Regions from separate parts of the Streptomyces sp. GDS52 genome, predicted to be linked through region 2. Evidence: riboswitches for the same ligand, from Rfam matches in the RefSeq annotation. Region 2 holds a riboswitch; each other region holds the start of a gene.
The links. Region 2 has a riboswitch for cobalamin ahead of ACTWJ9_RS23725 (prenyltransferase/squalene oxidase repeat-containing protein). Riboswitches for the same ligand answer to the same signal wherever they lie in the genome.

Region 1: it holds a riboswitch for cobalamin, as region 2 does, so the genes downstream of both, ACTWJ9_RS06340 (energy-coupling factor ABC transporter permease) here and ACTWJ9_RS23725 (prenyltransferase/squalene oxidase repeat-containing protein) in region 2, are expected to answer to the same signal.
Region 3: it holds a riboswitch for cobalamin, as region 2 does, so the genes downstream of both, ACTWJ9_RS26365 (cobalamin biosynthesis protein) here and ACTWJ9_RS23725 (prenyltransferase/squalene oxidase repeat-containing protein) in region 2, are expected to answer to the same signal.

Annotation. Positions count from the first base shown of each region.
Region 1 covers NZ_CM125966.1:1,405,817-1,412,777, forward strand. Annotated here, with positions in the region: gene ACTWJ9_RS06320 (ABC transporter ATP-binding protein) at 1-743, opposite strand, end outside; gene ACTWJ9_RS06325 (ABC transporter permease) at 740-1,672, opposite strand; gene ACTWJ9_RS06330 (ABC transporter permease) at 1,678-2,646, opposite strand; gene ACTWJ9_RS06335 (ABC transporter substrate-binding protein) at 2,667-4,262, opposite strand; cobalamin riboswitch at 4,440-4,648, shown strand; gene ACTWJ9_RS06340 (energy-coupling factor ABC transporter permease) at 4,679-5,434, shown strand; gene ACTWJ9_RS06345 (energy-coupling factor ABC transporter substrate-binding protein) at 5,431-5,796, shown strand; gene cbiQ (cobalt ECF transporter T component CbiQ) at 5,803-6,552, shown strand; gene ACTWJ9_RS06355 (energy-coupling factor ABC transporter ATP-binding protein) at 6,549-6,961, shown strand, end outside.
Region 2 covers NZ_CM125966.1:5,203,503-5,210,463, forward strand. Annotated here, with positions in the region: gene ACTWJ9_RS23705 (ECF transporter S component) at 60-917, opposite strand; gene ACTWJ9_RS23710 (ABC transporter ATP-binding protein) at 914-2,578, opposite strand; gene ACTWJ9_RS23715 (energy-coupling factor transporter transmembrane component T) at 2,575-3,741, opposite strand; gene ACTWJ9_RS23720 (SCO2322 family protein) at 3,734-4,423, opposite strand; gene ACTWJ9_RS23725 (prenyltransferase/squalene oxidase repeat-containing protein) at 4,420-5,676, opposite strand; adenosylcobalamin-variant (AdoCbl-variant) riboswitch at 5,800-5,896, opposite strand; gene ACTWJ9_RS23730 (TetR family transcriptional regulator) at 6,099-6,719, opposite strand.
Region 3 covers NZ_CM125966.1:5,783,716-5,790,676, forward strand. Annotated here, with positions in the region: gene cobN (cobaltochelatase subunit CobN) at 1-781, opposite strand, end outside; gene ACTWJ9_RS26360 (cobyric acid synthase) at 778-2,313, opposite strand; gene ACTWJ9_RS26365 (cobalamin biosynthesis protein) at 2,310-3,290, opposite strand; cobalamin riboswitch at 3,416-3,554, opposite strand; gene ACTWJ9_RS26370 (hypothetical protein) at 3,685-3,906, opposite strand; gene ACTWJ9_RS26375 (inorganic phosphate transporter) at 3,938-5,185, opposite strand; gene ACTWJ9_RS26380 (class II aldolase/adducin family protein) at 5,428-6,096, shown strand; gene ACTWJ9_RS26385 (alpha/beta hydrolase) at 6,158-6,961, shown strand, end outside.

The sequences.
Region 1 (6,961 bases), 3.8 Mb from region 2:
GCGTCGGTGAGTTCGACGATGCGGCCCGCGTACATGACGGCGACCCGGTCGGCGATGCGTTCGGCTGCCGCCAGGTCGTGGGTGATCATCAGCAGGGCTCGGGCGTGGTCGGTGCCGTCGCCAGGGGCGTCGACGTGGCGGCGGAGTTCGTCGACGGTGTGGTCCACCAGGTCGCGGTCGAGGCCGGTGGTGGGTTCGTCGGCGAGCAGGAGGGGCGCGTCGCCGATGAGGGCGAGGGCGGTGGCGGCGCGTTGGGCGAGGCCGCCGGAGAGTTCGTGGGGGTGGCGGTCGAGGTGGTCGGCGGGGAAGGCGGCGCGGGCGGCGGCCTGCTCGGCGGCGGCGCGCAGGGCCGTGCGGCCGCGGACGCCGGTGAGTTCGGCGACCGTCTCCTCCACTTGGGAACGGATGGTGCGGACGGGGGTGAGGTGGGCGGCGGGGCTCTGCGGGATGAGGCCGATGCGGCGGCCGCGCACGGTGCGGGCGAGGGTGCGTTCGTCGGCGGTGAGCAGGTCGAGGTCGCCGAGCAGGGCGTGGCCGGCGGTCTGGGCGTTGGCGGGGAGCAGGCCGAGCAGGGCGGAGGCCAGGACGGACTTGCCGCAGCCGCTCTCGCCGATCAGGGCGAGGCATTCGCCGGGTACGACGTCGAAGTGGGCGTCGGTGACGGCGGCGATGCGGCCGCCGCCGGGTACCAGGAAGCGGACCGACAGTCCGCGGACCGACAGCACGGGAGGTCGCTCGGTCATAGCGTCAGCTCCGATCGGCGGCGGGGGTTGATCCGCTCCCGCCAGACTCCGGCGAGTCCGGCGATGGCGAGGGTGGGGATGATCAGGAACAGGCCGGGGAAGAGGGTGGGCCACCAGTGGCCGGCGAGCAGGGAGCCACGGGCGCCCTGGATGAGGGTGCCGAGGCTGGCGGTGTGGGTGGGCAGGCCGAGGCCGAGGAAGGACAGCGCCGACTCGTGCCACATGGCGTGCGGGATCATCAGGACGGCGGCGAGGCCGGCCTGGGGCAGCACTCCGGGCAGCAGGTGCCGCAGCGCGACCCGCAGGCGGGAGGCGCCGCCGGAGACGGCGGCGTCGATGTAGGGGCGGGAGCGCAGGGAGAGGACCTCGGCGCGGACGATGCGGGCGGTGGACAGCCAGTGGGTGAGGGCGACCGAGATCACCACGGGCCAGACGCCGGGGCGGAACAGGGCGACGATGAAGATGCCGAGCAGCAGGTGCGGGACGGAGGCGATGGTGTCGACCAGGCGCATGACGAGGCGGTCGACCCAGCCGCCGAGGGCTCCGGCGGTGGCTCCGACGGCGGTGCCGATGACGGTGGCGGTGAGCGCGGCCACGACGCCGACGAGCAGGGAGACGCGCAGGCCGTAGACGCAGCGCAGCAGCAGGTCGCGGCCGACGTCGTCGGTGCCGAAGGGGTGGGACCAGCTGGGTGGGAGGAGTTTCGAGGCGAGGTCGACGGCCTGCTGGTCGAGCTGGACCAGTGGGGGGACGAGCAGCACCGCGAGGGCGGTGAGGGCGACCAGGGTGGCGGAGACGCGCAGGCGCAGGGTGTGGGTGGAGCGGCGGGTGGTGCCGTGCGAGCGCCAGGCGGCCGCGGCGGCCGTGGGGGTGGTCGCGTCGGCCGTGGGGGTGGTCGCGTCGGCCTTCTCCGCGGTGGTGTCAGCCATGGGGATCACATCTCCTCCAGCTTGACCCTCGGGTCGATCAGTCCGTACAGGAGGTCGGCGAGGAGGTTTCCGGCGAGGACGGCGGCGGTGGCGAGGGTCGTCAGGGCGGCCAGGAGGGGGAAGTCGACGGCGGTGGCCGCCTCGACGGTGGCGGCGGCGATGCCGGGCCAGCTGAAGACGGTCTCCACCAGGAGGGCGCCGGTGATGAGTTCGGGGACGCGGGAGCCGATGAGGGTGAGCACCGGCAGCAGTCCGGAGCGCAGGGCGTGGCCGAGCAGGACGGTGCGTTCGGCGAGGCCGCGGGCGCGGGCGCCGCGCACGGGGTCCTCGGCCAGGGCGTCGCCGACGCCCTGGCGGACGTAGAGGGTGAACCAGGGCAGCTGGGAGACGGCTAGGACGCCGGCGGGCAGGATCAGGTGGCTGGTGACCTGGCCTGCGGTGACGTGTTCGCTGCCGGTGTCGGTGAGGCCGCCGGCCGGGAGGACGTCGAGGTGGAGGGCGAACATCCAGACGGCGAGCAGGGCGATCCAGAAGACCGGCGCGGCTTCCAGGGAGTAGGCGAGGGAGGTGACCGTGCGGTCGACGAGCGAGCCGGGGCGGCGGGCGGCGAGGACGCCGAGCAGGGTGCCGAGGAGGACGGCGACGGCGAACGCGACGGTGCACAGCAGGGTCGACCAGACCAGCCGTTCGCCGATCGCCTCGGCCACCGGCTGCCGCATCACGCTGGAGTGGCCGAGGTCGCCGGTGAGGGCGGAGGTCAACCACTCCCACCAGCGGACGGCGAAGGGCCGGTCCACGCCGAGGTTGTCGCGGAGCCGGTCCAGGGTTTCCTGGTCGGCGCCGAGGGCGGCGGTTCCGGCGTAGGCCTTGACGGGGTCGAACGGGGAGGCGGCGGCGAGGGCGAAGGCACCGAAGGTGACGACGAGGAGGACGGGCACGGCGAGCAGGGCCCGCCGTGCCACGAGGTGTCCCATCGCCGTCCAGGGCAGGGTCTTCAATTCTTGGGCTGCCAGTCCTCGGCGTTCCACCAGGGGCCGCTGGCGAAGCCGTGCTCGTGCGGTTCGACCTGGGTGGTGAGGTCGCCCCAGCGGTCGTCGAGGACGTAGAGGTGGTCGATGTGGGTGAGGAAGGTGTAGCCGGGGTTCTTGACGAGTGCGCGCTGGAGGTCGTCGTAGGCGGCCTTGCGGTCGTCGGGGTTCTGGGCGCGGCGGCCGGTTTCGAGGGCCTCGTCGACGGCGGGGTCGTCGTAGTGGGGCATGTTGTTGAAGCCGTCGCCGGCGAGGGAGGAGTGGAGCAGGGTGTAGAGGCCGAAGTCGGGGTCGCCGGTGCTGCCGAAGCCGGCGAGGACGGCGTCCTTGCCCATGCGGGGTTCGATGACCTCCCAGGTGGCGCCCTCGACCTTGACGTCGATGCCGGCCTTCTTGGCGTCGGAGGCGTAGGCGAGGGCGTGGTCCTGGCGGACCTTGTCGCCGGAGGGGTAGAAGAGGGTGAAGGCGGCGCGGGTGCCGTCCTTGGCGCGGATGCCGTCCGTGCCGGTCTTCCAGCCGTCGCGGTCGAGGGTCTTCTTGGCCTCGGCGAGGTCCTGGGGGCGTTCGACATCCTTGGCGTACCAGGGGTCGTCGAGGGGCAGCGGCCCGTAGGCGGGGCGGCCGGCGCCGTCGAGGATCTTGTCGACCATGGCCTGGCGGTCCACGGCGAGGTCGAGGGCGCGGCGGATCGTGGTGTCGCCGGTGATCTTGTTCCCGGTGGGGAGGGTGACGGCGCGGAAGTCGTAGGTGGTGGCCTGGTAGGTCTTGCGGCCGTCGTCGTTCTTGAAGGTGGCGGCGAGGTTGGGCGGGAGGGTCGCGCCGTCGAGGTCGCCGGAGCGCAGCCGGGTGGCGCGGACGTCGTCGTCGGCGATGATCGCCATGGTGAGCTTCTTCACCTTCGGTGCGCCGCCCCAGTAGTCGGGGTTCGCCTTGAAGGTGAGCTTCTCGCCCTTGCTCCAGCCGGTGAGGAGGTACGGTCCGGTGCCGATCGGCGCGGTGTTGAAGACGCCGGTGTTGGGGTCCTGCTCGCCCGCGACGTGTTCGGGGACGATGGGCAGGACGGTGCGGGCCGGGAAGGCCGCGTAGGGGTACTTGAGGGTGAAGACGACCTTGTCGTCGCCGTCGGCGCGGATCTCCTTGACAGCGTCCAGTTCGCTCTTGGCGGTGTTGTTGGTCTTGTCGTCGAGGACCGTCTCGTACGTGTAGACCACGTCTTCGGCGGTGAGGGGTTCGCCGTCGCTGAACTTCACGTCCGGGCGCAGGGTGTAGGTGTAGGTGCGGCCGTCGTCGGTGATCTCGGGGAGCGCCTTGGCGAGGGCGGGCTCGAGCTCCAGGTCGGCGTCCCGGGCGAGCAGCCCGTCGAAGATCTTGGAGTTGCCGTCCTTGCCGTAGCCGAGCAGGGGGCTCAGCGTGTCCGGTTCGGAGGGGACCCCGATCACCACGGAGTCGGCGGACCCGCCGCTCGCGGCGCCGTCCGTGCCGCCGCCGGGGGCCGAGCACGCGGCGACCGCGGCGGCCATGGTCGCCGCGACGGCGGCACCCTTTATTCGTCGGGTCGTCATCGAATTCCACACCTTTGCTGCCCGGATCTCGTTGTTGCATATTAGTTGCAGCAGGGTTCTGCCCAGCACCCCCTCCCCTCATTCCCGCGCTTCGGCGGACCGGGTCCGCCGGGCGCGCGCCGCCGGGCGCCGTCCGCGCGCCCCCCGGAAGTGCTTGTCAGCGGCCCGGAACGGGGTCTAGGGTCGCCACGCCTTGGTGAACGGGAAATCCGGTGCGATACCGGTGCGGCCCTCGCCACTGTGATCGGGAAGTCCGGCTCCGGCCCCAGGCCCTGTCCCCCGACAGGACCGAACGGCAGCCACTGGGTCCACCTCGGACCCGGGAAGGCGGAGCACGGGCGGTGGTACCCGTCAGCCAGGAGACCGGCCAAGGCGCGTCAACCATCCACGAGGTGCTGGAGAGGGTCTGCCGAGTCATGCACATAGCCGAGGGTTTTCTACCGCCGGCGCACGCGGTCGCCTGGGGCGTCGCGTCGGCGCCGTTCGTCGTCCACGGAGCCCGGACGCTCACCCGTGAGGTCAGGGAACATCCCGAGAGCACGCTGCTGCTGGGCGCGTCGGGAGCGTTCACCTTCGTCCTGTCCGCGCTGAAACTGCCCTCGGTGACCGGGAGTTGCTCCCATCCCACCGGTACCGGGCTGGGCGCCATCCTGTTCCGGCCGCCGGTCATGGCGGTGCTGGGCACCATCACCCTGCTGTTCCAGGCCCTGTTGCTCGCCCACGGCGGGCTGACCACGCTCGGCGCCAACGTCTTCTCGATGGCGGTCGTCGGTCCGTGGGCGGGATACGGGGTCTACCGGCTGGTGCGGCGGTCCGGGGCGCCGCTGATGGTGGCGGTGTTCTGCGGCGCGTTCGTCGCCGACCTGTCGACGTACTGCGTGACGAGTGTGCAGCTGGCGCTCGCCTTTCCCGACCCGGGGAGCGGATTCCTGGGCGCGCTGGGCAAGTTCGGCTCCGTCTTCGCCGTCACGCAGATTCCGCTCGCGGTGAGCGAGGGGCTGCTGACGGTGCTGGTGATGCGCCTGCTGGTGCAGTCCAGCAGGGGCGAACTGACCCGGCTCGGGGTGCTGGTGGCGGGGCTCGGGAAGAAGTCGGCGGGCACGGGCTCAAGCACGGGCACGGGCACGGATACGGACGCAGGCGCGGGCACGGGCGAGGCGGTGGCCCGATGAGCCGGAACGCGAAGATCAACTCCCTGTTGCTGCTTCTGGTGGCCGTGCTCGCCGTGGTGCCGCTGGTGTTCGGGCTCGGCGATCACAAGGAGGAGCCGTTCGCGGGCGCCGACGCGGAGGCGGAGGTCGCGATCACCGAGATCGACCCGGACTACGAGCCGTGGTTCTCGCCGCTGTACGAACCGCCGTCCGGGGAGATCGAGTCGGCGCTGTTCGCCCTCCAGGCGGCGATCGGCGCGGGCGTGCTCGCGTACTACTTCGGGCTGCGGCGGGGGCGCCGGCAGGGGGCGGAACGGGAGCGGGGGACCTCCACCACCGCGGCGGACGTCGACGACGCGGCCCCCGCCGGAAGCGGGGCCTGATCCCCCGTGCTGCCGATCGACGCGGCGGCGCACAGCAGCCGCTGGCGCCGCCGTCATCCCGTGGACAAGGCCGTGCTCGGGCTGGGGCTCACCGTGCTGGCGATCTCGCTGCCGCCCTGGCCGGGCGCGGCCCTGGTGCTGCTGACCGCTCTCGCGGTGCTGCTGGGCCCGGCGGGGGTGCCGGGGCGGCGGTTGTGGCGTGCCTACCGGGTGCCGCTGAGCTTCTGCGTGACCGGGGCGCTCACACTGCTGGTGCAGGTGGGCGGGCCGGGCGGGTTCGTGGCCTGGGCCGACGGCGGGCCGTTGCGCGCCGGGGAGTTGCTGCTGCGCACCTCGGCGGCCTCCCTGGGCGTGCTGCTGTTCGCCTTCACCACGCCGATGTCCGATCTGCTGCCGCGCCTGGTACGGGCCGGGGTGCCCGCTCCCCTGGTGGACGTGGCGCTGGTGACGTACCGGATGAGTTTCCTGCTGCTCGACTCGGTGCGCCGGATCGGGGACGCTCAGGCGGCCCGGCTCGGGCACACCACCCGGGCGGCGACCTGGCGTTCGCTGGGCGGGCTCGGCGCGACCGCGTTCGTCCGGTCCTTCGACCGGGCGGCGCGGCTGCAGACGGGGCTCGCCGGACGCGGTTACGACGGCACGCTGCGCGTGCTGGTGCCGGAGGCGCGGGTCTCGGTGCGCTTCACGGTCGGGAGCCTGGCCCTCCTCGCGGCCCTGGCCGCCCTCACCCTCGTCCTGGAAAGGCCGCTGTCGTGAGCGGGCCCGCGCTGGTCGCCCTGCGGGGCGCGTCGTTCGCGTACGAGGACGGCCCGGCCGTGCTCACCGGCCTCGACTTCGAGGTGCGGGAGGGGCGTGCGCTCGCCCTGCTGGGCCGCAACGGGAGCGGCAAGACGACGCTGATGCGGTTGCTGAGCGGTGGACTGCGTCCGGGCACAGGCGAGTTGGCCGTGGCGGGGCGGCCTGTCCGGTACGACCGCAAGGGGCTGACCCGGCTGCGGACGACCGTACAGCTGGTGGTGCAGGACCCCGACGACCAGCTGTTCGCGGCGTCCGTGGGCCAGGACGTGTCGTTCGGGCCGCTCAACCTGGGGCTGTCCGACGCGGAGGTACGGGCGCGGGTCGCGGAGGCGCTGGCCGCGCTGGACATCACCGCCCTCGCCGACCG
Region 2 (6,961 bases):
TGTGGGGTGGTTCACCGTGGCGGGCCGTCGTCGTCACCGTGGGCGTGCGGGGCGATTACTCAGGGATGCCCCGTGAAAGTGACCGGCGTCTCGAAAGCGGCCCGGCGGGTGGCGCGGCGCAGGGCGCGGAGGACCGGGGCGCCCAGGGTCAGGGCCAGGACGACGGTGAGCAGGGCCCGGCCCAGGTCCCAGCCGAGGGACGTGGCCAGGCAGTACGCCACGAAGCGGGCCAGGTTGGCGGGGACCGACGCGTCCGGGTCGAAGGAGATGTTCGAGGCGAGGGCGGCCATGAAGGGCCAGCCCGCCATGTTCATCACCGTGCCGTAGGCGAAGGCCGCCAGAAAGCCGTAGGCGGCGAGCATCCACAGCTCCGCGCGGCCCCGGAGGCGGTCCGGGCCCGGGAGCAGGCCCGCGCCCATCGTGAACCAGCCCATCGCCAGCATCTGGAACGGGAGCCACGGGCCGACCCCGCCCGTGAGCAGCGCGGACGCGAACATCGTCACCGAGCCGAGCACGAAGCCGAAGCCGGGGCCGAGGACCCGGCCGCTCAGCACCATCAGGAAGAACATGGGTTCCAGACCGGCCGTCCCCGCGCCGATGGGGCGCAGGGCCGCGCCCGTCGCCGCCAGGACGCCCAGCATCGCGACCGCCTTCGGGCCGAGGCCCGACTCCGAGATCGTCGCCGCCACCACCGCGACCAGCAGCACCAGCAGCCCCGCGAAGAGCCACGGCGCGTCCTGCGCGTGGGCGTTGAGGGTGGAGGCGGGCGGGGCCAGGAAGGGCCAGCCGAAGGCGGCCACGCCCACCGCGCTCACCAGGGCCAGCGCCAGCAGCGACCGCGGTCCCAGGCGGACGGCCCGCACCTGGCGCTGCGCGCCGGTGACGGTGCCGGTGGTCGGGGTGCGTGCGGGGGTCATGACAGGGCCGCCCGTACCTGGGAGACCGTGAGCCACTGCTGCGGGGCCAGGATCTTCGCCACCTGGGGGGCGAAGGACGGGGACGCGACGACCACCTCGGCCGCCGGCCCGTCGGCGATGACCTCGCCCTCGGCGAGCAGGACCACCCGGTGGGCGAGTTCCGCCGCCAGTTCCACGTCGTGCGTGGCCAGGACGATGGCGTGGCCCTCGGCGGCCAGCCCCCGCAGCACGGCGACCAGGCGGGCCTTCGCCGCGTAGTCCAGGCCGCGGGTCGGCTCGTCGAGCAGGAGCAGGGGCGGGCGGGCGGTGAGGACGACGGCCAGGGCGAGGGTGAGGCGCTGGCCCTCGGACAGGTCACGGGGGTGCGTGTCGTCCGCGACCCCGGGGAGCAGCTCCGACAGCAGGGCGCGGCAGGTGCCCGCCTCCGCCTCCGCGTCCCGGTCCGCGGCGGCGCACTCCGCGCCGACCGTGTCCGCGTACAGCAGGTCGCGCGGCTCCTGCGGGACGAGCCCCACCCGGCGGACCAGGTCGCGGGGGCGGAGGCGGTGGGGCACGGCGTCACCGGTGCGGACCGAGCCGGCGGAGGGTTCGACCAGACCGACCAGCGCGCCGAGCAGCGTCGACTTCCCGGCGCCGTTGCGGCCCATCAGGGCGACCGTCTCGCCGGGGGCGACCGTCAGGTCGATGTGGCGCAGGGCCTGGACACGGCCGCGGCGGACGGCGAGGGAGCGGGCTTCCGCCACGGGGGCGGGCGCCGAGGCGTCGGCCCTGGTGCGTGTGAACAGGCGCCGGCCGGAGGGCACGGGAGCCGGAGCCTTCCGTGCGGGCTCCTGCTGCGCCGCGGCCCCGGCCAGCCGCTCCCGCAGCCCGGCCGCCCGACGGCGCGCGTCCCGCACGGTCAGCGGCAGCGGGGACCACTCCGCGAGCCGGCCCAGCGCCACCACCGGCGGGAACACCGGGGAGACGGCCATCACCTCCGCCGGTGTGCCGAGCAGCGGGGGCTCGCCCCGCCCCGGCAGCAGCGCCACCCGGTCGGCGTACTGGATGACGCGTTCCAGCCGGTGCTCGGCCATGAGGACGGTGGTGCCGAGGTCGTGGACCAGGCGCTGGAGGACCGCGAGGACCTCCTCGGCCGCCGCGGGGTCCAGCGCGGACGTCGGTTCGTCCAGGACCAGCACCCGCGGGTGCGGGGTGAGCACCGAGCCGATGGCGACCCGCTGCTGCTGGCCGCCGGAGAGCGTCGAGAGGGGACGCCCGCGCAGGCCGGCCAGGCCCAGCAGGTCCAGGGTCTCCTCGACGCGGCGCCGCATCACCTCCGGAGGCAGACCCAACGACTCCATGCCGTAGGCGAGTTCGTCCTCGACGACGTCCGTCACGAAATGGGACAGCGGGTCCTGGCCCACCGTGCCCACGACGTCGGCGAGTTCGCGCGGCTTGTGGGTGCGGGTGTCGCGGCCGGCCACCGTGACCCTGCCGTGCAGAGTGCCGCCGGTGAAGTGCGGTACGAGGCCGCTGACCGCGCCCAGCACGGTGGACTTGCCGACCCCCGACGGGCCGGCGAGCAGGACGAGTTCACCCTCCGGCACCTCGAAGTCGACGCCCCGCACGGAGGGTTCGGGCAGGCCGTCGTACGTCACGGAGACGTTCTCGAAGCGGATCACGACGGCTCCTTGCCGGTGTCCTCGGGGGCGGGTGTGACGAAGGCGGGGAGCAGGCCGATCAGTACGGCCGCCGCCGGCCACAGGGGGAGCGTGGGCGCGACCAGCGGCACCACACCGGGGTGCAGGGCCGCCGGATCACGCGCGGCGGCGAGCGCCAGCAGCGCCGCGACCGCCGCGCCGGAGCCGGTGACCAGCCAGGCGCGGGCGTCCCAGCGGTCCGGGCGGTAACGGGTGCGCAGGGAACGCCGGCCGCCCAGCCACAGGCCCGCGAGCGCGGCGGCGAGACCGGCCAGGAGCACGGGCAGGCCGTGGACGGCGCCCTCGGCGGTGAGCAGTCCGTACGTTCCGGTGCAGACGCCGAGCAGCCCGCCGAGGGTGAGGGCGGCGGTGGTGCGGCGGATCCCGGCCGGGACCTGCGCGCTGCGGCCGTAACCGCGGGCGTCCATCGCGGCGGCGAGCGCGACCGAACGCTCCAACGCGCCCTCCAGGACCGGCAGTCCGACCTGCAGCAGCCCCCGGACACCCCGGTCGGGACGGCCCCGCAGCCGGCGGGCGGCGCGCAGCCGCTGGACGTCCGCGATCAGGTTCGGCGCGAACGTCAGCGCCACGACGACGGCCACCCCCATCTCGTACAGGGCGCCGGGCAGGGACTTCAGCAGACGGGAGGGGTTGGCGAGGGCGTTCGCGGCACCGACGCAGATGAGCAGCGTGGCCAGTTTCAGGCCGTCGTACAGGGCGAACGTGAGGGCCTCGGCCGTGACCTCGCCGCCCAGGCGGATGCCCTGCGCCCAGTCGGGGAGCGGGACCTCGGGCAGATCGACCAGCACACGCGTGCCGGGTACGGGGGAGCCGAGGACGATCGCGAAGAGCAGGCGGACGGCGAGCACGAGGAGCGCCAGCTTGACGAACGCGCCGTAGGAGCGGGCCCAGGGCGCGTTCGGGCGGCGGGTGGCCACGACGTACGCGGAGACGGTGACGAGGAGGGCGAGCAGCAGCGGGTTGGTGGTACGGGTGGCGGCGACACCGAGGGCCAGGGCCCACAGCCACCAGGCACCGGGATGCAGGGCACTGCCCTGCCGGCGGCGCGAGGCGGGGGCGCCCGGCGGCACCGGACGTCCGGTGCCGGTGCCGGTGCGCCCCCGTGGTCGGGCGCCGCTAGCCACGACGGCGTACCTGCCAGACCGCCGCCGCCCCCAGCAACGCCACCACGGCGATCCCGGCGACCAGACCGAGCGAGGGGCCGCCGTCGCCCTCCGAGGAGGACGAAGACGCCGTCGGCGCCGAGGACTTCGCGCCGTCCTCCCCCTCCGACTTCTCGGGCTTCCCGGGCGCCGGTGCGCTGCCGCCCGACACCTGCTCCCCGCAGCCCTTCTCCGGATAGCCCGCGATCGCGCACAGCAGGGCGTTGCTGTCGTAGCGCAGGGGCTTGGCGACGGAGGCCAGGGCCTCGGCCGTCGTGGCGTCCGAGGGGACCCGGGCGCAGGCGGTGCGGCCGTCCGGCGGAGTCTCGCCGGACGGGGCGTCGGCGGCGATACCGAAGTCGATGACCAGGGCCACCCGCTTCTCACCGTCCTTCGCCGGGGTCTTCGCGCAGATCGCGGCGAAGTCGGCGGCGCCCCGGGGCCGCGTCGCGTCGGCGGAGTCCTCGCTGACGGCGAACCGGAAACCCTGGACGTCGCCGTCGGCGGGACGGGCCGTCGAGGGCCCCTGGGTGGCGTACGTCCACGCGTCGCCGTCCAGGTCCCAGAACGACCAGTACCGGTAGCCGGCGGCCTGCGCCTGGCCCACGCCCGCCAGCAGCGGCAGGAGCGCGGCCAGGAACAGCACGGTGGCCCGGCGGATCACGACTGCTGCTTCCGGCTCCGGCCGCGCAGCAGGAAGACGGCGCCGACAGCGGCGACGAGGCAGACACCGACGATCGAGAGGGTCCACCGGAGGCCGGACCCGGAGTCCGACGCGGCCTTCGCGGCCTTCTCGTCCTGTCCGGCCTTGTCGTCGTTCGCCGTCCGCGAGGACTCCCCGGCGGCCGGCCCGGTCGCCGAGAGCTGCTTCACCAGGTCGGTGCCGCCGAAGGCGCGCGGGTCGGTGCCGGTCGCGTGGGCGGCGAAGATCAGCTGGGCGTAGGCGGCGGGGCCGCTCTGGGCGGCCCAGTCGGCGGCGTTCTCCGCCAGCCAGGCCGCGGACTTCGCGGCCTGCCCGGTGGCGCCCTGCGCGGCGAGCGCGACCACCGCGTCGGCGGTGTTGCCGTAGTCGGGCTGGTCCTCGGAGCCGGGGAGGGCGGAGACGAGGTGGTCGTCCCCGGCGAGTACGCCGGCGAGGTGGGCGGCGCCGTTGGCGGCGGCCTGCTCGGGCGTGTCCGCCTTCTCGCAACCGGCGTCCGCCGACTCGCCCTTGCCGGGTTCGACCACCAGGCCCGCGCCGAGGGAGCCGGCCACGCCCGCCGCCGTGGCGTCGGTATTGGCGACCAGTTCGCCCTTCTTGCCCGGCTGGAAGGCGAACGCGCCCGCGCCGTCACCCTCGTCGTCGCACGGCAGCGCCAGCTTCAGCAGGGCGTCGTAGGGGGACTTGCCGTCCTTGACCGCCTCGGCCGGCTTCTCGCCCGTCGCGGTGAGCGCGCCGATGACCACGGAGGTGGAGTTGGCGTCGCTGTCCCCGCCCGCCATGTAGCCCCAGCCGCCGTCCTCGTTCTGCACGGACTTCAGCCAGTCGACGGCCTTGCCGACGACGGCGTCGTGCCCGCCGAGGGCGGCGAGGGCCTGGACGGCGGCGGCGGTCTGGTTGGTGTCGACCATGGTCGTGGCGTCGCACGCCGTGCCGGTGTCCGCACGGTACGGGGCGAACGAGCCGTCGGCGCACTGCTGCCCCGCCAGCCAGTCGACGGACGACTTCGGCGGCTCGACGCCCACCGTGTGCTGGGCGAGCAGGGCGAGCGACTGCCGCCACACGCCGTCGTACTGCGGATCGCCGTCGCCGTACAGGGCGGCGGGCAGGGGCTGTTGGGACGGTGAGGGGGACGGGGACGAGTCGGCGGCGGCCGGTACGGCGGCACCGATCACGGCGACGGCGGCCAGAACCGCTGCGCTGCTACGGACGTTCATGATCGGCGGATGCCTCTTTCCCACTGGGGAGCCAGGCAGCACGGGACATCCCGGCGGCTCGGCTCCGTAAACCTCGACGGTGCCGCGCCCCGGCGGGCCGCCGGGCGCGTGAGCCGGTCACGAACCGTCCGGGGCGTTCCGGCTCGCCGTCCCGGGGGACGGCTCACGGTTGCGGGTCAGCGCCGGAATTGCACCGGCTTTCCCCCGTACGGGTGATGACGACGCCGTCACTCTACCCGTACGTAAGAAAGTGGTCGGAAGTGGCGTGAACCGAGGCGGCCGAGGTCACGTCGCCATGGACCGGCCCGCCCCGTCGGTCAACCGTTCACGCGCAATCGGTCCATGGACGGCCGAAGGGTGACCGGTCAGGGGAGTGAGAGCGGCACGCGGCGGCTGACGGAAGGGCGTCGAACGTTTCGACTTCACGGCGCTCCATCCTTCGGTGCCGTCCGGTCGATCAGTCGGCACGCCGTCTCGATGTCGATCCTGACCTGGGCGATCGAGGCGCGCCCCGACAGCCAGGTGATCAGGGCCGAGTGCCAGGTGTGCTCGATGACGCGGACCGCGGCGAGCTGGTCCGGTGTGGGCTCCCCGAGGTCCATGGCGTCCAGGATGATCATCGTCGTCCGGCGGGAGACCTGGTCGACCTCCGGGCTCACGCTGCGGTCCGCGAAGGTCAGCGCGCGCACCATCGCGTCGGCCAGCTGCGGCTCGCGCTGGAGCGCGCGGAAGGCCAGCATCAGGGTCCCGGTGACCCGTTCCGCGGCCGTGTCGCCCGCCGGGGGCTTCTTCCGCAGGGTGCGGTGCATGCGCTCCAGCTGGTCCTGCATCGTGGCCACCAGCAGGTGGATCTTGGACGGGAAGTAGCGGTACAGCGTGCCCAGCGCCACCTGTGAGGACTCCGCGACCTCCCGCATCTGCACCGCGTCGAAGCCGCCCCGGCCGGCCAGCCGGGCGCTCGCGTCCAGGATGCGGCGCCTGCGCGCCTCCTGCCGCTCGGTCAGGGGTGAGGTGGGGGAGGCTCCGGTGGCACCGGCGTCCATGAGCGCCGCCTTGTCCGCCTCGCCGGACTTGTCGGTCCTGGAGGTCCTGGCGGTCCTGCCGGCCTTGTTCGGCTTGGGCGGCGTCGCCGCCTCGGCCGCCTTCTCGGTGTGGGCTTCCGTGGGCATGGGCCCCGTTCCGTGACCGTCGGTGAGGGGTGGTGATCGGACAGCATGGCACGCGTCCCGTCGTGGCGTGAATCACCTGATCCACTGCTTCCGGCGTCCCTACCTGCCGGTAGATT
Region 3 (6,961 bases), 580 kb from region 2:
CCCAGGCGGCGCGCGACGAGGTCAGGCACAGCCCTTGCAGCACCGGCACGTCCAGGTCGGCCAGGGCCCCGATGTCCCAGGCCTCCTCGTCGCCGCCGGCGGACGCCTGCGAGGCGTGCGTCCCGCCGGACGCCAGCACCGTGGCGACCAGGGTGTCCGCCCGTCCGAGGATCTCGTACAGCCCGGGATCGGCGCCGCGCAGCGAACCGCAGTACACCGGAAGGGCGTTGGCGCCGTGTGCCTCGATCGCGTCGCAGAGCGTGTCCACGAAGGCGGTGTTGCCGCTCAGCTCGTGGGCGCGGTAGAAGAGCACGCCGACGGTCGGACGGTCCGGCGAGACGGTACGGGAGCCGTGCACCCCGTACTCCGGCATCTTCCGCGGCTCCTCGAAGCCCTCGCCGGTGAGCAGCACGGTGTCCGACAGGAACCGGGCCAGCTCGGCCAGGTTGTCGGGGCCGCCCTCCACCAGGTACTTCAGCGCCTCCGCCACGACGCCCGCGGGCACCGACGACTCGGCCATGAGCTCCGCGTCCGGCACGCTCTCCCCGCCGAGCAGCACCGTCGGGACGCCGGACGCCCTGAGCGCCGCGAGCCCGTCCTCCCAGGCGCGTCTGCCGCCCAGCAGCCGTACGACGGCGAGGTCCGCGCCGTCGAGCAGCGCGGGCAGTCCGGCCGCCACGTCCACGCGGGTCGGGTTGCCGATCCGGTAGGAGACGCCGGTGGCGGCGCGGGCCGCCAGCAGGTCCGTGTCGGCGGTCGACAACAACAACACTGTGCTCATGCGGGTGCTCCCGGTGGAATGAAAGGCAGTCCTTGCGGCGCGCCCGACTCGATGAGCCGCCAGAGCGCGTCCGTGTCCGCGTGCTGTTCGATCAGGTCGCCGAGCCGGTCGAGCTGCTCCTCGCGCAGCGCGGCGAAGGAGGTGTCGGGGGCCGGCACGAAACGGCGCCCCGCGGCGGCGGCCACCTCGCGCAGGAAGGCCCGGCGGAAGCCGTCGGACTCCAGTGAGCCGTGCCAGTGCGTGCCCCAGGTCTGGCCGACCCGGCAGCCGTCCAGGCCGTGTCCACTGTCATCGGAGAGGAACGCCGTGCCTCCCCGTACGTCGGCGACCCCGTGGTGGATCTCGTACCCCTCGACCCGCTCGCCGAGGGCTTCCCCGGTGGGCCGGGTCAGCGTCTTCTCCCGCGCGAACCGCACCCGTACGGGCAGCAGTCCGAGCCCGTCGACGTGCCCCGCGCGGCTTTCGACCTCGTCCTCGATGTGTTCGCCGAGGATCTGGTAACCCCCGCAGATCCCCAGCACGGGCCGCCCTTCGGCGGCCCGCCGCCGCAGGGCGGCCGCCAGCCCCCGCTCGTGCAGCCACTGAAGGGCCCGCACGGTTCCGCGGGTTCCGGGCAGGACGACGAGGTCGGCGTCGGCCAGTTCCTCGGGCCGGTCCACGAACCGCACGACGACGCCCGGTTCGGCGGCCAGCGCGTCCACGTCCGTGAAGTTGGACATCAGCGGCACCGCGCACACGGCGACCCGCAGCACGTCCTCGCCGACCGGCGGGGCGACGGCCGACTCCCGCACGGCGCCGCGCAGGGACACCGCCAACCCGTCCTCCTCGTCGATACCGAGCCCGTGCCGGAAGGGCAGCACGCCGTACGTGTGCCGCCCGGTCAGGCCGTGCAGCATGTCGAGGCCCGGCTCCAGCAACGACACGTCGCCCCGGAACTTGTTCACCAGGAACCCGGCGACCAGCGCCTGGTCCTCGGGGGAGAGCAGGGCGACGGTGCCGAAGAAGGAGGCGAAGACGCCGCCGCGATCGATGTCGCCGACGACGAGGACGGGGAGCCCGGCGTTCCTGGCGATCCCCATGTTCACGATGTCGGTGCGCCGCAGGTTGATCTCGGCCGGGCTGCCGGCCCCCTCACAGATCACCGCGTCATACGTGCCCCGCAACTGCGCGAGGCAGTCCAGCACCGTGCCCAGCAGTTGCTGTTGCCGCCCGCCGTGGTAGCCGCGCGCGCTCATCTCGCCGACCGCCTTGCCCAGCAGCACCACCTGGCTGCTCCGCTCCCCGCCCGGCTTGAGCAGCACGGGGTTCATCAGCGCGGTCGGCTCGACCCGGCAGGCCTGGGCCTGCATGGCCTGCGCCCGCCCGATCTCGGCGCCCTCGCGGGTCACGAACGAGTTCAGCGACATGTTCTGTGCCTTGAACGGCGCGACCTTGACGCCCTGCCGTACCAGCCACCGGCAGATCCCGGCGGTCACCACGCTCTTGCCGGCGTCCGAGGTGGTACCGGCGACCAGCAGACCCCCACCGCTCATGACCTGTGTCCCTTCCCTGCGATCCGTGCGGCGGCGATCCGCGTACCGGCGATCCGCGCGGCGGCACCGACGCCGAGCGTCAGCCAGCCGACGCGCCGTGAGAGCCGTACCGCCCGGTCGATGTCCGCCACGGCCACGGGACGGCCGGTGCCGTTGAGGACGGGCCGGTGTTCGACCCGTCCGGCGTAGGACAGTGTTCCGCCGAGCCGCACGCCGAGCGCGCCCGCGAAGGAGGCCTCCACGGGGCCGGCGTTGGGGCTGGGGTGCTTCGCGGCATCCGCGCGCCACGCCCGCAGGGCGCCCTGCGGGTCCGGTCCGGCGACCGCGGCGAGTACGGCGGTCAGCCGCGCCCCGGGCCACCCGGCGACGTCGTCGAGGCGGGCGGAGGCCCAGCCGTAGCGCCGGTGACGGGGCGACTTGTGGCCGACCATGGCGTCCAGGGTGTTGACGGCCCGGAACCCGAGCAGTCCCGGCACCCCGGCGACGGCGCCCCACACCAGGGCGCCCACCACGGCGTCGGAGGTGTTCTCGGCGACGGACTCCACCACCGCGCGGGCGATCCCGTCGGCGTCCAGCGCCTGCGGGTCCCGCCCGCACAGGTGCGGCAGCCGGGCCCGCGCCGCCTCGAGGCCCTCGGTGGTCCCGGTCTCCAGGGACCGTCCGATGGCACGGGCTTCCCGGGCCAGCGACGTCCCGCCGACGACGGCCCAGGTGGCGGCGCCGGTCAGGGCGACCGAGGCGGCGGGGGAGGACCGTACGCACCGGGCGGCAAGGCTCCCCAGCGCGACGGCACCGCCGACGCAGACGGCGGTGTGCAACGCGCCCCGGCCGCGGTCGTCCCGCCACAGCATCCGTTCCACGGCAGCCGCGGCCCGCCCGAAAGCGGCGACCGGATGTCCCCGGCGGGGATCGCCGAGGAGCAGGTCGCCGAGGAGGCCGGCGGCGGCGCCGTACGCGAACTCGCGATCGGCACCCATGGGTTCAGCCGGTGGGGGATCCGGTGGACAGGTCCGCCCCGAGTCGGGGGGGAACGTCGCTGGTCGACCTCGACGGGCAGCCGGGCATGGCGATATGTCCTCACTCAGGGTGTCCACGCCCTGGTTCGACGAGACCGGCGGTGAGAGTTCCTGGCTCCCGGGGTGTTCACCCCGGTGACAGTGGCGGGACCGCGCCGGACTTCCACCGGCTTCCTCTCCTGCCGCCGCATTGGCATCCGGCAGTCCACCACGGTCCGGAAGAACCGTCAACCTGCCTTTGACCTGCGAGGCTGAAGTGTGCTGAGACCCACAGAGGGGTTCGGGTGGGGGGAACGCGAACGGGCGGTGCGGGGCGTGAAGCCCCGCACCGCCCGTCGGACGGAGACGACCTTGATCAGGCCATGATCAGATAGATCCCGTACGCCACCGCCGCCGTGCAGGCCGCGAAGCAGGCGTAGGCGCCGGCGACCGCCAGGGCCGCGGACTGGCCCTGGGCCACGGCCTGCTCATGGCGGGACAGGCCGACGATGCCGAGGGTGAACAGGGCCACCAGAGCCACGGTGACCACGAGGCTGACGCCGAAGACGGAACCGAGGGCCGCCCAGTCGATCTGCATGGTGCTCTTCTTCCTTCGTGCCGGGGCGCGGTCAGACGGTGGTCTTGGCGGGCGGGTCGGCGGCGGCCGGGGCCGGGATGGTGGCCGAGAGCTCGCCGGCCGGGGGCGGGGTCACCGCGGCCATGGCGGCGGTCACCACGCCGGCCGACTCCTCGGCGGCGGCTGAACCGTCGGCCTCATCGTGGCCGTTGACGTTGGTGTGGTCGATGACCTCCCGCCGGGAGATCTTCCAGATCGCCGCGCTGGAGGCGACCAGGAAGACGGCGACGACGGCGGTGCCCCAGCTGCCGGCTCGGCAGACCAGTTCGGCGATGGCCCCGACCAGGGCCGCCGCCGGCAGCGTCAGACCCCAGGCGACGAACATCCGGGTGGCCGTCGACCAGCGGACGACACCGCCCTTGCGGCCCAGGCCCGCACCCATCACGGCACCGGAGACCGAGTGCGTGGTGGAGAGGGAGAAGCCGAGGTGGGAGGAGGCCAGGATGACCGTCGCGGCGCTGGTCTGGGCGGCGAAGCCCTGCTGCGGCTGGAGGTCCGTCAGGCCCTTGCCCATCGTGCGGATGATGCGCCAGCCGCCGAGGTAGGTGCCGAGCGCGATGGCGACGCCCGCGGAGACGATGACCCACAGGGGCGGGTCGGAGGCCGGGGCGAGGGCGCCGCCGGCGACCAGGGCCAGGGTGATGATGCCCATCGTCTTCTGCGCGTCGTTGGTGCCGTGGGCCACGGAGACGAGGCCGGCGGAGGCGATCTGACCCGCCCGGTAGCCCTTCTCGGACGCCTTGCCGTCGGCCTTCTTGCCCAGACGGTAGGTCAGCCGCGTGGCGAACATCGCGGCGAGGCCGGCGACCAGCGGCGCGGCGATCGCGGGGATCAGCACCTTGGTGACCAGGACGTCGCCGTGCACCGCGCCGAAGCCCGCCGAGGCGACGGTGGCACCGATCAGGCCGCCCATCAGGGCGTGCGAGGAGCTGGACGGCAGACCGACCAGCCAGGTCAGGAGGTTCCAGAGGATCGCGCCGACCAGTGCGGCGAAGATGACCTCGGGACGGATGCCGGCCTCGTCGACGAGGCCTTTGGAGATCGTGTTGGCGACCTCCACGGAGAGGAAGGCGCCCACCAGGTTCAGCACGGCGGACATGGCCACCGCGACCTTGGGCTTGAGAGCACCGGTCGAAATGGTTGTCGCCATCGCGTTCGCGGTGTCGTGGAAACCGTTCGTGAAATCGAACGCGAGTGCGGTTACCACCACAATCGCGAGGATCAGCGAGAAGCTTTCCATTTACCCAGGCAATCGTTCGAAGTCATTGGCGCGTTGAACGTAGGTAACCTGGGTGAACAGAAGATGAACTGGGATGGGCGCGTGGATGACCGTGGTGGGTGTTCTCGTTCCATCGGGTGGCCGTACGTCCACCATGACCCATCCGCGCCGGTGCGGCTGAAGGGCTGTGACTCCGTCAGCGGGCGTTCGCGGCCGACCGCGGAGCCGTTGAAGAGACCTTCGTCACCCGGCAGGATCACGGCATGACCGAGCAGCGACGTCAGGTGAGTGACGAGGAGGCGCGCGCCTGGACCGGCCTCGTCGAGGCCGCCCGGCGGACCGTCTCCGACGGACTCGTCGTCGGTACTTCCGGAAACGTCTCGGTGCGGGTCGGTCCGACCGTGCTGGTGACACCGTCGGGAGTGCCCTACGACCGGCTGACCCCGCACGACGTGACCGGTGTCGACCTCGCCGGCCGCCAGGTCCTCGGCACCCTGGTCCCGACCAGCGAGCTGCCCATGCACCTCGCGGTGTACCGCACGACCGGCGCCCGCGCCGTGGTGCACACACACGCCGTGCACGCGACGGCGGTCTCCACGCTCGTCGACGAACTCCCGCTCGTCCACTACATGGCCGCCGCGCTCGGCGGGCCCGTCCGGGTCGCCCCGTACGCGACGTACGGCACCGACGAGCTGGCCGAGCACATGCTGCGTGCCCTCGACGGCCGCACCGGCTGCCTCCTGAGGAACCACGGCACCCTCACCCACGGCACCACCCTCGACCAGGCCTACGACCGCACCGCCCAGCTGGAGTGGATGTGCAGGCTCTGGCTGACCGCCTCGTCCGTCCCGGGCCGCTCCCCGGCCCTCCTGTCGGCCGACCAGCTGGCAGAGGTCACGGACCGCCTGCGGGGCTACGGGCAGCGCGGCTGAGGCGCCGCCCGGGAGGGACGTCCACTGGCCGGGTGGCCGGTCCGCCGGGACACTGGGTTCCGTGCGCACTGCCAGAGCGACGGCCGCTGCCGTCACCGCCGTGATAGGTGCCGGCGCCGCCGCGGTGGCGGCCGGCCGGCTCGCCAGCGACGCGGCCCTCAAGGCGCCGCCGGGCAGGCCGCTGCCCACCGAGCCCCGGCTCACCGTGCACGCCACCGCGGCCGGCCAGGTCAGCCTCACCCGGGACCTCGCCGCGTTGCGCCCCGGCCGCTACGGCCTCACCGGTGACGACTCCCACGCGGTCGTCGGACCCGTGCTGGAAGGCGTGTCGGATTCCGCCGACACCGTCGTACGCCGTCTCGAACGCGTCGTGCGGGGCACCCTGAAGCCCGGCGACCGGGCGTGGCTCACCCCGAACCTGTACGTAGGGGACCCGGGCACCGCACTGGGCCTGGACCACACCGACATCGAGGTCCCCGGCGAACTCGGCCCCCTTCCCGCCTGGTTCCTGCCGGGCGTCCGGGACACCTGGGTGCTCGCGGTGCACGGCCTCGGCGCCACCCGGGAACACCCCATGAACGTCATGGAGTTCCTGCACCGCCACCACTTCCCGATACTGGTCCCCTCATACCGGGGCGATCCGGGCGCACCGCGCTCACCCGACGGCCTCAACCACTTCGGCGAGACCGAGTGGCGCGACCTCGACGCGGCGATCCGCCACGCGCTGGACGCCGGCGCGCGGCAGGTCGTCCTGCTCGGCTGGTCCACCGGCGCGACCATGGCGCTGCGCGCCGCGGCCCGCTCCACCCTGCGCGACCGCATCGCCGGGCTCGTCCTCGACTCCCCGGTGCTCAGCTGGGAATCG